One region of the Corynebacterium yudongzhengii genome, then DNA from elsewhere that is predicted to be linked to it. Evidence: riboswitches for the same ligand, from Rfam matches in the RefSeq annotation. Region 1 holds a riboswitch; each other region holds the start of a gene.
What was found. Region 1 has a riboswitch for thiamine pyrophosphate ahead of C3B44_RS04280 (thiamine phosphate synthase). Riboswitches for the same ligand answer to the same signal wherever they lie in the genome.

Region 2: another riboswitch for thiamine pyrophosphate. It lies ahead of thiC (phosphomethylpyrimidine synthase ThiC); the one in region 1 lies ahead of C3B44_RS04280 (thiamine phosphate synthase).
Region 3: another riboswitch for thiamine pyrophosphate. It lies ahead of thiM (hydroxyethylthiazole kinase); the one in region 1 lies ahead of C3B44_RS04280 (thiamine phosphate synthase).

What each region holds. Positions count from the first base shown of each region.
Region 1 is NZ_CP026947.1:929,630-934,001, forward strand. Features, by position in the region: gene C3B44_RS04260 (ThiF family adenylyltransferase) at 1-512, opposite strand, end outside; gene C3B44_RS04265 (thiazole synthase) at 513-1,295, opposite strand; gene thiS (sulfur carrier protein ThiS) at 1,304-1,504, opposite strand; gene thiO (glycine oxidase ThiO) at 1,514-2,623, opposite strand; gene C3B44_RS04280 (thiamine phosphate synthase) at 2,623-3,291, opposite strand; TPP riboswitch at 3,290-3,403, opposite strand; gene rplS (50S ribosomal protein L19) at 3,626-3,970, shown strand.
Region 2 is NZ_CP026947.1:2,204,541-2,208,912, forward strand. Features, by position in the region: gene C3B44_RS10265 (MBL fold metallo-hydrolase) at 1-1,068, opposite strand, end outside; gene C3B44_RS10270 (SDR family oxidoreductase) at 1,098-1,877, opposite strand; TPP riboswitch at 1,961-2,075, shown strand; gene thiC (phosphomethylpyrimidine synthase ThiC) at 2,073-3,848, shown strand; gene C3B44_RS10280 (exodeoxyribonuclease III) at 3,859-4,372, shown strand, end outside.
Region 3 is NZ_CP026947.1:2,132,938-2,137,309, reverse strand. Features, by position in the region: gene cysS (cysteine--tRNA ligase) at 1-766, shown strand, start outside; gene rlmB (23S rRNA (guanosine(2251)-2'-O)-methyltransferase RlmB) at 780-1,721, shown strand; TPP riboswitch at 1,741-1,839, shown strand; gene thiM (hydroxyethylthiazole kinase) at 1,832-2,638, shown strand; gene thiE (thiamine phosphate synthase) at 2,641-3,273, shown strand; gene C3B44_RS09930 (bifunctional hydroxymethylpyrimidine kinase/phosphomethylpyrimidine kinase) at 3,277-4,372, shown strand, end outside.

The sequences.
Region 1 (4,372 bases):
AGCATCGGTGCCTCAGCGGATCCGCCGAAGAGAGCGAGCTGGCCTTCGTAGCGCAGCACGGTGCCCCACACCAGGGGAGTAGAGGTGATCTCGCAGGCGTCGGCCACCAGGTATTTCGTGGCGAAGGTATCGGAGCCGTCGAGAACCAGATCCACCTCGCCCACCGCATCCAGGATATTCGACGAGGTCAGGCGTTCCACGCGGGCGTCGACGTCGATACCCGGCTGGATCTGGGCGAGCTTGGCGGCCGCGATCTCGGCTTTCGGACGCCCGACGTCATCGCCGGTGAACAGGATCTGGCGGTGCAGGTTGGTGGCGCCGACGGTGTCGTCGTCATAGAGCAGGATGCGGCCCAAACCGGTGGCGGCGAGCGCCTGCATCGCAGGGCAGCCCAAGCCTCCGGCGCCGACGATGAGGACGCGGGCGTCGTGAAGCTTTTCGGCGGCCGCCCGGTCATAACCGGGCAGGTTGAGCTGGCGGGCGATGCGGGTGAGCTCAGCGGTATTCATCATTTAGAGCACCTCGTCGGCCCAGCTGGCGAGCCCGTCGAAGGTGGACGAGGCCTGGGCGTGCTGGCGCTGCGGGATGCGGCCTGCCTGGCGGGCGAGGTATCCGGCCTCGACGGCGTGGCGCATCGCGTGCGCCATCGCCTCCGGGTCCTGGCAGCGGTTGATCGCGCTGGCCAGCAGCACACCGCTGCAGCCGAGCTCCATCGCGAGCGCGGCGTCGCTGGCGGTGCCGATACCGGCGTCGATGATCACTGGCACGGACGCGCGCGAGCAGATTAACTCGATGTTGTGGGGGTTGAGCACCCCCAGCCCGGTGCCGATCGGCGCGCCTAAAGGCATGACCGCAGCGGCGCCGACGTCTTCTAAGTGCTGCGCTGCAACCGGATCGTCCGAGGTGTAGGCGAGGACGGTGAAGCCTTCGTCGACAAGCTGCTCGCAGGCGTCGATCGTCTCGACGACATCCGGCAACAGCGTGTGCTCATCGGCGATGACCTCGAGTTTCACCCAGGAGGTGTCGAGGGCTTCGCGGGCGAGGCGGGCGGTGATGACGGCGTCGCGGGCGGTGCGGCAGCCGGCGGTGTTCGGCAGAAACGCGATGTTGAGGCGCCGGAGCAGCTCGAAGACGCTCTCGCCGCCGGAGGAGGTGCGGGCTTCGTAGCGCCGCATCGCGACGGTGGTCAGCTCCGTCTGCGACGCTTTCAGCGAGCGCTCGAGCAGCTCGTGCGAGCTTGCGCCGCCGGTGCCCATGATGAGATGGGAGCGGAAGGTTTGATCAGCGATCGTCAGTGCCACGTCTAGCCTCCCTGGACGGCGGTGAGGACGTCAAGGCGGTCGCCGTCGGCAAGAATGCGCTCGTCCCAGCTGCTGCGGGAGACCACTGTGCCGTTGACGGCGACGGCGATGCCCTCCGGTGAGCCGACCTGCTCGGCGATGACCTGGGCGAGAGACGGCGGGGTGTCGTAGTCGACGGGCTGGTCGTTGAACGTGATGTGCATGGGTTCTCCTTAAACGTCAGTAGCGTGGCGCAGCGGGTCGGTGGCGCGCAGATCAATGGTGGGCGTTATGCCGTGAATCAGCTGGGCGGTGGCCTCGGCGGCGAGGGCGGCGAGCAGGATGCCGTGGCGGAAATACCCGGTGGAGACGATCAGCTCGTCGCTGATGCGCCCGAGATACGGCAGGTCATCCGGGGTGCCGGGCCGCGTGCCGACGGTCGCCTCCACCAGCGCGCACTCCTCCAGCCCGGGCACGATCTCGATGCCGTCACGCACCAGGTCGAAGATGCTGCCCACCCGGGGCAGGGGTTGGTCGTCCTCCCGGCTCGTGGCCCCCAGCGCCACGGTGTGATCGTCGCGCGGGATGACATAGACGGGCCGGTCCTCCACGAAGGCGCGGATCACGCGGCTGACCAGCGGGCCGAGGTGGCGTGGAACGCTCAGGCGCAGGATGTCGCCGTAGACCGGGCGCAGCTCGAGGGGGTTGGGGCCGGGATGCCAGCCGTCGATACGTGCGGCGCCGAGCCCGGCGGCGAGCACCACCTGCTCGGCGTCGTAGGTGCCGACGCGGCCGTGGGCGCGGGCGCCGTCGATACGCGTGATGGTATCGGCGACGATCTCGACGCCCCGACGGCGGACGGCATCGAGCAGGGCTTCGGACAACGCCCGCGGCGAGACCTGGTGGTCGCCGGGGATGTGCACGGCGCCGGCGATGGACGGGGCGAGTGCCGGTTCCAGGTGGCGTGCTTCTCGACGGCTCAACCGCTCCACCTTCATACCGTGGACGTGCTGGTATTCGGAAAGATCGCGCAGGTGGCGGGCATCCGCGTGGTCCCCGGCGATGACCAGGGTGCCTTCCGTGCGATAGCCGGTGGGCAGGTCGGTAACGCTCGTGACGCGCTCGATGAGGGAGGGGTACTTCGCCGCCGAATCCAGCATCAGCGGAAACAGTGGCTCCTGGCGGTATTGGACCTCCGCGGCGGGGGCGAGCATGCCGCCGGCGTGGTACGTCGCGGAACGCGCGGGCGCGGGGTCAATGAGGCGGACCTCGTCGCCGCGTTCGGTGAGCTCGAAGGCGGTGCTTAAGCCGATGATGCCGGCGCCGATGACGGTGACGCGCATTAGAACGCCTCCAGGATCTCGCGGGCGTAGGCGGCGGGGTCGTCGCTGTGGGCGAAGCCGCGGACTACGGCGACACCGTCGACGCCCGCGGCGGCCAGTGCCGGGGCGTCGGCGGCGGTGACATCGCCGATGGCGACGAGGGGGACCGGGGAGGCGTCGACAAGCGCCGGATAGCCCTTCAACCCGATCGGGGCGCGCCCGGAATCCTTCGTCGGGGTGGCACGGAAGGGGCCGCAGCCGATGTAATCGACGATGTCCAAGACCTGCTCGACCGCGCGCACCAGCTCGAGGGTGCCCGTGGTCAGGCCGATGATCGCGTCGGGGCCGAGGAACTCGCGCACCGCGGTGGCCGGGAGATCATCCTGGCCGACGTGAACGCCGTGGACGTTCTCGCCGGCGCGCATGAGGGCGGCGGCGACGTCGGCACGATCGTCGATCACCACGTGGGTGGCGGGATTCGCCTCGTACACGGCGCGCGACAGCCGGCGCGAGAGCTCGAAGAGATCGCGGGCGGAGATGGGTTTGCTGCGCACCTGAATGATGCCGGCGCCTCCGCGGGCGGCCTGCGTGGCGGTGGCGATGACCTCGTCGAAAGTCCCGGAAGCGGTGATGAGATAACAGCGTAGATCGAGCTTGTGCCTCGGGGCACGCTTAGCCGCAGAACACATGGCGTTGAAGCCTCTCTTCCTTCGTCGGTGCGAGCCGTATCAGGTTCGAACGGTGCTCGCGCGGTATTAGCGCGATCTCAGCCCGTTACCGCGGGCGCCCGTGGGGTTTATGAGTCCAATGTAGGTGGTGTGAAGTGGCCTGGACAATGGAGGTTAAGAATTAGGGGAGGGGATTTGGTTACTGACTGCAGGCATGACAAAATATGCGGGTCTGCTGCGTGCATGGCGTACGCGGTGAATGTGAACCTGCATACGGATACGAACCGGCCGAGCGCCTCCTTTGGGGAAAAGCCGCCAGGGTCCTCTGTCCCAAACTGAAAAGGAAATGCCTGGCATGACCAACATCATTGACAAGATCAACGCAGAATCCCTGCGCGACGACATCCCGGACTTCCGCCCGGGTGACACCCTTGACGTGCACGTCAAGGTCATCGAGGGTTCCACCGAGCGTACCCAGATGTTCCGCGGCTTCGTTCTGCGTCGTCAGGGCTCCGGCGTCAGCGAGACCTTCACCGTCCGCAAGGTCTCCTTCGGCATCGCCGTCGAGCGTACCTTCCCGGTCCACTCTCCGAACATCGAGCGCATCGAGGTTTCCCGCCGCGGCCAGGTCCGCCGCGCGAAGCTGTACTACATGCGCGATCGCCGCGGCAAGGCCGCTCGCATCAAGGAGCGTCGCTAAGCCTGTATCTGGGTCGGTTCTGTAAAGAGTCGGCTCGAGCGAAATCCCAGAAAAAGACCGCCTCTGCGGGGCTTGGGTTGTGAAGACCCCAGCCTTGCGCGAGGCGGTCTTTTGTTTGTGGGGTGCGGGTTTCTGGTGGCCTGCTAGCCGAAGGGGTTACCAAACTTGATTCGCTACATGAGTGCCCAAGTGTTTGTGTCACGCGCGCTCGAAACCAGTAGTCCTTTCTATGGCCCTGTTTTCGACCAGCGATAGCGCTGCATACCAGGGTCGCGGCAACCGGGGGCGGATGGCTTTTGCCAAATGCCCGGAAACCTCCGCTGCCGTCTTGCCGGAGAAGCGCTACCAACAAACCGCATCTGACACTTCAGGGCCAGTCAATGCTATCGAACACTTGAACGC
Region 2 (4,372 bases), 1.2 Mb from region 1:
GGAGTCGTATTGGTCGAGGGAGTCCTCGAGGGTGTTGGCGTTGAGCACGACCTCGCGTTCGTAGAAGTCGGCGGTGGGTTTGATGCCGGGGATGCGGGAGAGCTCGGGCTGCCAGGAGTCGGCGGCCATGCCGTTTTCGGAGGAGATCCACACGCCTTCGGGGGTGTTGATGCACAGCGAGTGATTGCCGTCGGTATGCCCGGGAGTCCACAGCAAGGAGATACCCACGCCGAGTTCCACGTCGCCGGCAAAGGTGGAGAGCACCTCGCGGTCGACGCCGTCCATCCCGCCTTCGACGTACCAGGAGGACTGCATGGGGTGCAGCGCCTCAAAGGTGCCGAGCTCCGCCTCGTGGACGAGCAGCCGGGCATGCGGGAAGATCGGTTCGTATGCCGGCTCACCGGCGGGGACCTCGTGAACAGAGCCGACGATCATGCGCGGGTCCTGGACGTGGAGGTGGTCGAAGGAGACATAGTCGACATCCGCGTTGTTCATGCCCACCGACGGCAGGATGTCGTCGGGGTCGTTGAAGTACTTGGCCAGCAGCTTTTCGGTGCCGAGGCGTTGGGCGGTGCGCGCGAGACGTCGGAACCATTTCGGCCCGGTACCCTGCCCGAGCAGGGAGCTGTAGAAGCCGGCCTTCTTCGTCCCGTCCGCCACGGTGGGCTCCCACACCAGGGTGCGCGGCACGCCGTTGAAGTCCTCGTACTGGATGACCAGCATCCGGTTGATGATGCTGATCAGGGGGTTGAGGTGGATCGAGTAGTTCTGGAAGGCGTACTGCGCGGGATAGGGCGCAGAGGCGATGTCGAAGGAGCGCACGCCCAGGACGGTGCCTTGGGTAAGGAAGCGTCGTCGATAAGCGCGGGCCGCCTCGCGCACCGCCTCGACGCGCTTGCCGCGCAGCCAGATGTCGTGGACACCGTCGAATTCCGGGATGGGCCGCATAGTGGGCGGATCCACGAGCTGGCGTTCGCGGACGATGTCGGGGCTCGACGAATAAGGGACGCTATCACTGGATCCCCAGTCGTCTCGGCGTCCACTGGTTACGGGTTCGACACTGGTCATGGGTCTTCCTTTCCCCGGCACAGGCAATCTCACAGGCGCACAGGCCGGTCACTGGTCAGTTTCGCGTTGATGTATCGGCACAGCCAGGTGGGCGAAAAGCGCGAGGTCAGGTACGCGAGTTTGGCCTGCCTGCCCACCGGATGATGGATTCTGATGGGGCTACGGCGCGGGGCCTCGACGACGTCGGCCACCGCGCGCGCCACCTCGGCCGGTGTGAGGTTGACCCCGAGGCGCCGGGTGCCGCTAGTTTCCACCCCGTCGAGCATCCCGGTGGCGGCATAGAGCGGCCACACGGAAGCGACGTCGATGCCCTCCTCGGCCCACTCGAGCTCGAGCGCTTCGGTAATACCCCGGATCGCGAATTTGGTCGCGGAGTAGACCGCCATATCGGGGGTGCCGTAGATAGCGGAGGCGGACGCGATATTGACGAGCTTGCCTCCACCGTCTTTCAGCCAGGGGTAGGCCGCCCGCGCGCCGAAGAGCACGCCTTTGACGTTGACGTCGACAAGCTGGGCGCCCTTGTCGTAGGAACCTTCCTCCATGAAAGGCCCGCCGTAGAGAATCCCGGCGTTGTTGACCACGACGTCGATGCCGCCCCCAGCGGCCGCGGCGAACTCCGCCAGCGCATCTTCCCACGTGTGCGGGTCGCTAACGTCGAGAAAGCCGGTGTGCACGGAGTCGCTGTGCACCCAGTCGAAGCCGTCGACGAGGTCGTAGACCCCCACCGTCCATCCTCGCTCGGCGAGGATCTCGGCAGTGGCGCGGCCGATACCGCGGGCCCCGCCACTGATAAATACTGATCGCGTCATACCCACACCTTAAGTGAGTCATCTCACACAATCTACCCCGAACTCCCACATAACCCGCCGGACTGCGCTACGGTGAAAAGACACCGACCGAACACGGGGGCCCGAAGGTAGAGGGCTGAGATCCGCGCTGTATCCCGCGCGACCACCGTTTGAACCTGTCTGGTTAGCACCAGCGAAGGAAGTGAGGATAAGTCCATGACGGACGTGTATGCGCGAGAAATCCACCCCAAGCACCGCTACGCTCCGATCGAGGAGAACGGGCTGAGCGTTCCCGAAACCGCGATTGATCTCGACGACTCCCCCACCGGCCCCAACGAGCCGCTGAAGATCTACCGCACCCGCGGGCCCTGGGCGGAACCCACCGAAGGCCTTCCGGGGCTGCGCAGCGAGTGGATCCGGGCCCGCGGTGACGTCGAGGAATACACTGGTCGCGCCCGCAACCTTCTCGACGACGGCAACCGCGCGCTCAAGCGCGGCGAGGCCAGCCAGGAGTGGAAGGGCACGCGCCGGAAGCCCCTGCGCGCCGCGAAGGACCGGAAGGTGACCCAGATGCACTACGCCCGGGCCGGCGAGATCACCCGCGAGATGGAGTTCGTGGCGTTGCGCGAGCATTGCGACGTCGAGAAGGTCCGCCGCGAGGTCGCCGCCGGGCGCGCGATCATCCCGAACAACGTCAACCACCCCGAATCCGAGCCGATGATCATCGGCAACGCTTTTTTGACGAAGATCAACGCGAATATCGGCAACTCGGCGGTGACGTCGTCGATCCGCGAGGAAGTCGATAAGCTGCGCTGGGCCACCCGCTGGGGCGCCGATACGGTGATGGACCTCTCCACCGGCAATGACATCCACACCACCCGCGAGTGGATCCTGCGCAACTCTCCGGTGCCGATCGGCACCGTGCCGATCTACCAGGCGCTCGAGAAGGTCAACGGCGTCGCCGAAGACCTCAGCTGGGAGATCTTCCGCGACACCGTCATCGAACAGTGCGAACAGGGCGTCGACTACATGACGGTCCACGCCGGCGTGCGCCTGCCGTTCGTGCCCTTAACCACCCGCCGGGTCACCGGCATCGTCTCGCGCGGCGGCTCGATCATGGCCGGCTGGTGCTTGGCGCACCATCAGGAGTCTTTCCTCTACGAGAACTTCGACGAGCTGTGCGAGATCTTCGCCGCCTACGACGTCGCTTTTTCGCTTGGCGACGGACTGCGCCCCGGTTCCGCCGCCGATGCCAACGACGCCGCTCAGTTCGCCGAGCTCAAGACCATCGGCGAGCTGACCCGGAAGGCGTGGGAGCACGATGTGCAGGTGATGGTGGAAGGCCCCGGCCACGTCCCGCTGGATAAAGTGCAGGTCAATAACGAGAAGGAACAAGAGTTCTGCGATGGCGCGCCCTTCTATACCCTGGGCCCGCTCGTCACCGACATCGCGCCCGGCTATGACCACATCACCTCGGCGATAGGGGCGGCGAACATCGCCATGGGTGGCACCGCCATGCTCTGCTACGTCACCCCGAAGGAGCACCTGGGTCTTCCCAACAAGGACGACGTGAAGACCGGCGTGATCACCTACAAGATCGCCGCGCACGCCGCGGACGTCGCGAAGGGGCACCCGGGTGCGCGCGACTGGGACGACGCGATGAGTAAGGCCCGCTTCGAGTTCCGGTGGCATGACCAGTTCGCGTTGTCGTTGGATCCGGAGACCGCGCAGTCCTACCACGACGAGACGTTGCCGGCCGAGCCGGCGAAGACCGCTCACTTCTGCTCGATGTGCGGCCCGAAGTTCTGCTCGATGCGCATCTCGCAGGACATCCGCGACACCTTCGGCGCCGAGCTCGGCATGCCCGGGGTGGGCCTGCCGGAGACCGCCACGGACGCCGAGGCGGAGGCCGGCATGGAGCAGAAGTCCCGCGAGTTCAAAGAAGCCGGCAACAGCATCTACCTCACCGCCGAGGAGGCCCGCAGTAGGTAACCTAGTGTCCATGCGCATCGCTTCGTGGAACGTCAACTCCGCCCGCAGCCGTGCTGAACGCATGGTGGATTTTCTGCAACGTCACGACGTCGACGTCTTAGCCGTCCAGGAAACCAAAACCAGCGACGCGAAGTTCCCCTACGAGGCTTTCGAGGCCATCGGCTACGAGGTCGCGCACGTCGGCTTCAACCAGTGGAACGGCGTGGCGATCATCTCGCGCGTGGGCATCGACGACGTCGAAAAACACCTGCCCGGCCAGCCCGGCTTCGCAAAAGACCCGGATGCCGAGCAGCCCCTCGAGGCGCGCGCGGTCGGCGCCGTCTGCGGCGGGGTGAAAGTCTGGTCGTTGTATGTGCCCAACGGGCGGGAGATCGGCGATCGCCACTTTGATTACAAGCTCGCCTTCCTCTGGTCCGCGTGCTGGTACGCCCGCCGCGAGCTGGAGGAAAACCCGGAAACGCTCATGACGATGGTGGGCGATTTCAACGTCGCCGAGCGCGACGAGGACGTCTGGGACATCGCGG
Region 3 (4,372 bases), 1.2 Mb from region 1:
CTGGCATTTGGAGTGCTCGGCGATGTCGACGTGGTATCTCGGCGAGAGTTTCGACATTCACTGCGGCGGCCTCGATCTGAAGTTCCCGCACCATGAGAATGAGATCGCGCAGGCGCACGCGGCCGGCGATGGTTTCGCCAACTATTGGATGCACAATCATTGGGTGACCATGGCGGGCGAGAAGATGTCGAAGTCGCTGGGCAACGTCTTGAGCATCGACAACATGCTCACGCTGGTGCGCCCCGTCGAGCTGCGTTACTACTTGGGTTCGGCCCATTATCGTTCGGTCCTGGAGTATTCGGAGTCCGCACTGAAGGAGGCCGCCGCCGGCTATCGCCGCATCGAGGACTTCGTGCGGCGCGTCGGCGAGGTGGAGATCTCCGAGGTCACCGGCGCCTTCGCGGAGGCGATGGACGACGATATCGCCGTGCCGAAGGCGCTCGCCGAGATCCACAACGTCGTGCGCCGGGGTAACTCGGCACTTGCCGACGGCAACCAGTCCGCCGCCCACCAGGCCGCCGGGCAAATCCGCGCGATGACGGCGGTGCTCGGGGTCGACCCGCTCGATGAGCGCTGGCAGGCCGCGGGGGATACGCGGACGCAGGAAGCGCTCGATAAGCTGGTGACCGCGGAACTTGCCCGGCGCAGCCAGGCCCGCAAGGATAAGGACTTCGCCACCGCCGACGAGGTGCGCGACCGCCTCGCCGCCGCTGGCATCGAGGTCACTGATACCGCCGACGGCCCCGAGTGGTCGCTCAAGGACTAAGGAGCTGTTTTCTATGGCAGGCAATGACCGGCGCCGCAACATCCGCAAGAGCAACAAGAAAGGCCCGACGAAGGGTTCAGGCGGCAAGGGCCGACGCAGCCTCCGCGGTAAGGGCGCGACCCCGAAGGCCGAGGACCGCGTCTATCACGCGAAGTACAAGAAGAAGATGGAGCGTAAGCGTCGGGATTCAGGCCGGCACGAGCGCCAGGGCAACGAGTTCGTCGTCGGCCGCAACCCGGTGCTCGAGTGCCTGATGGCGAAGGTCCCGGCCAACGCACTCATCGTGGCGCAGGGCACGGGTAACGACGATCGCCTCACCCAGGCCGTCCAAATCGCGAATTCGCGCGGCATCGTCACCCGCGAGGTCCCCCGCCACGAGATGGACCTCATGACCGGTAACTCCCTGCATCAGGGCGTGGGCCTGGAGATCCCGCCGTACAAGTACGCGGACGTCAATACGCTTATCGCCGAAGCCGCCGATCGTCCGGAGCCGGGCATGTTCGTCATCCTCGATAACATCACCGACCCGCGCAACCTCGGCGCGGTGATCCGCTCGACGGCAGCGTTCGGCGGGCATGGCGTGATCATCCCGGAGCGCCGCTCTGCGTCGGTGACGGCCGTCGCCTGGCGCACCTCCGCCGGCACGGCGGCGCGCCTGCCGGTGGCGCGGGCGACGAACCTCACGCGCACCGTGCAGACCTTCCAGAAGAACGGCTACCAGGTCGTCGGTCTGGACGCCGGGGGAGAGCACACCCTCGATACCTACGACAACGCCACCGACCCGGTGGTGATCGTCGTCGGTTCGGAGGGCAAGGGCATTTCGCGGCTGGTGCGCGAAAACTGCGACGTCATCATGTCCGTGCCCACCACCGACTGGGTGGAATCTCTCAACGCCTCGGTCGCCGCCGGGGTGGTCTTAAGCGAGTTCGCGCGCCAGCGCCGCACTCAGAGCTAGCACGCTCTGTTAGCATCGAGGCATACACACGGGGTGCCCGGCAGAAGGCGGGGCTGAGATCACACCCGAGGAACCTGCACTAGTTAGCACTAGCGAAGGGATGTGAAAGCTTGACGCACGATAGCTATACCCAGGCACACGAGGCGCTGCGGGAGCAGGCGCCGCTCGTGCACTGTCTTACGAATTCGGTGGTCCAAGAGGTCACTGCGAATGTCCTTCTGGCCGTCGGGGCTGCGCCCGCGATGGTCAGCCACCCCGTGGAGGCCGCCGAGTTCGCCGAAGTGGCGGATGCGGTGCTTGTCAACGTCGGCAACCCGCACCTCGACCAGCTCAAGGCCATGGACAACGCCCTGGATACCGCCCGGCGCCACCACAAGGTCACCGTGCTGGACCCCGTGGCCGTCGGTGGTTTGAGTGTGCGCACGGAGTTCGCGCGGCGGGTCGTCGAGAAGCGGCCGACCGTCATCCGCGCCAACCCCTCCGAAATCCTGCACCTGCACGCCGCGGTCACCGGTTCCACGCACGAGGGCGGCCGGGGCGTGGATGCCACCGACAGCGTCGATTCCGCTCTCACCGCCGCGCGCGAGCTCGCCGAGTATTGCGGGGCAGTGGTGGCGGTCTCTGGGGCCACGGACGTCGTGGTGTCTCCTGGGCGCGTCACGCGTATCGACGGCGGCGATCCCCTCATGGCCGTCACCATCGGCACCGGCTGCGCGCTCGGGGCGGTCGTCGCCGCCTTCGTGGCCGCCGCGGACAGCGCCCACGACGCCACCGTGGCCGCGCACGTCGCCTTCGCCACCGCCGCCCAGCGCGCCGCCCACCGCGCCGACGGCCCCGGCACCTTCCGGCAGTTCTGGCTGGACGAGCTTTATCGCCTGCCCGCGGCCGGGGTGGCGTGCCGCATCACCGAGGACTGACGATGGACCTCGATTACCGCCTCTACCTGGTCACCGACTCCCGCCTGCCCGGCGGCTATGAGCGGGTGCCCGCGGTCGTCGCCGAGGCGATCGCCGGCGGGGTGAGCATGGTGCAGGTGCGCGACAAAGAGCTTGACGACGACACCTTCGCCCACCTCGCCCGCGCCGTCGAGAAGGTGGCGCGCCCGCACGGGGTGCCGGTGCTCGTCAACGACCGCGTCGAGATCGCCGTCGAGCTGGGCTTGGGCGTGCACGTCGGCCAGCAGGACATGGCGCTCGACGAGGTCCGCGCGCTGGTCGGCGAGGCGGTGCCGGTAGGGCTTTCGGTCAGCAACACCGCCGAACTGGAGGCCATCGAGGCGTGCCAGACGCGCCCCGACTACGTCGGCTTAAGCCCGCTTTGTGAAACCCCTACGAAAACGGATACCGCCGCTGCCCTGGGCTATGAGGGCACCCGCCGGCTGGCCGCACGTGCCCACGCGATGGGGCTGGCAGCCGTGGCGATCGGCGGCATCAACCACGACAACATTCGGCAGGCCCGCGCCACCGGTGTGGACGGTGTGTGCGTGGTCTCCGCGATCATGGCGGCCGCCGATCCGCGCGCCGCCGCCCGTCAACTTCTCAAGGAGTGTTGATTCATGGACCAGCTTGTCCCCCGTGTTTTAAGCATCGCCGGCACTGATCCCACCGGTGGCGCCGGCATCCAGGCCGACCTCAAGGCGATCGCCGCCGCCGGCGGTTTCGGGATGTCGGTGGTCACCTCGCTCGTCGTCCAGAACACCCGCGGCGTGCAGTCCGTGCACACCCCGGAGCCGGACTTTTTGCGCGCGCAACTCAAGTCCGTCAGCGACGATGTGACAATCGACGCCGTGAAGATCGGCATGATCGCCGACGAGGCCTCCGCCCGCGAAGTCGTCGCCTGGCTCGAGGAGCTTGGCGACGTGCCCGTGGTCATCGACCCAGTCATGGTCGCGGCCTCCGGCCACGCGCTCGCCGAAAGCGTCTCCGGCGAGCTGCTCAAGAAGGCCACCGTTCTCACCCCGAACCTCACCGAGCTCGCCCAGCTCACCGGAGGAAAAGAGGCCACAACGCGTGCCGAAGCCAACGCCCAGGCAACAACACTCGCCGATACCACCGGCGCCCTCATCCTCGCCAAAGGCGGACACCTCTCTGCGGATGACCGCGGCAATACCCTCATCGGCCCCGGCGGTGAGGTGCTCACTCACGCTTCCTCGCCCGCGGTAGAGACCTCCGCCTCGCACGGCACCGGCTGCTCCCTCTCCTCGGCGCTGGCGACCCGCCTGGCGGTGGGGGAGTCCTACGGAGAGGCCGTCGCCTGGGCCACCGACTGGGTGCGCGAGGCCCTCGAATACGGCGAAGACCTCCAGGTAGGCCAGGGTAACGGGCCGATCGATCACTTCCACCGGCTGCGTCGGCAGGCGGCGGCCAGCGATCAGCGCCCGCGGCTGCGCGGGTTCATCGATGCATGGGAGGCCCCGGAGGCGTTGGGGGTGGACGTCGATACGCCGGCGCCGACCCCGGTCGTCGCGCCAGCCGGTCCGTGGACCGCCGCCCTGTGGGAGGCCGCCGGCGATGCGCTTCAGCGCTTCACCACCGACGGCTTCGTCCCCGCGCTCGCCTCCGGCGTGCTGCCTCAAGAGAAGTTCCTGTTCTACCTCACACAGGACGACTACTACCTCGAGGTCTACTCGCGCGTGCTCGCCGGGCTGGGGC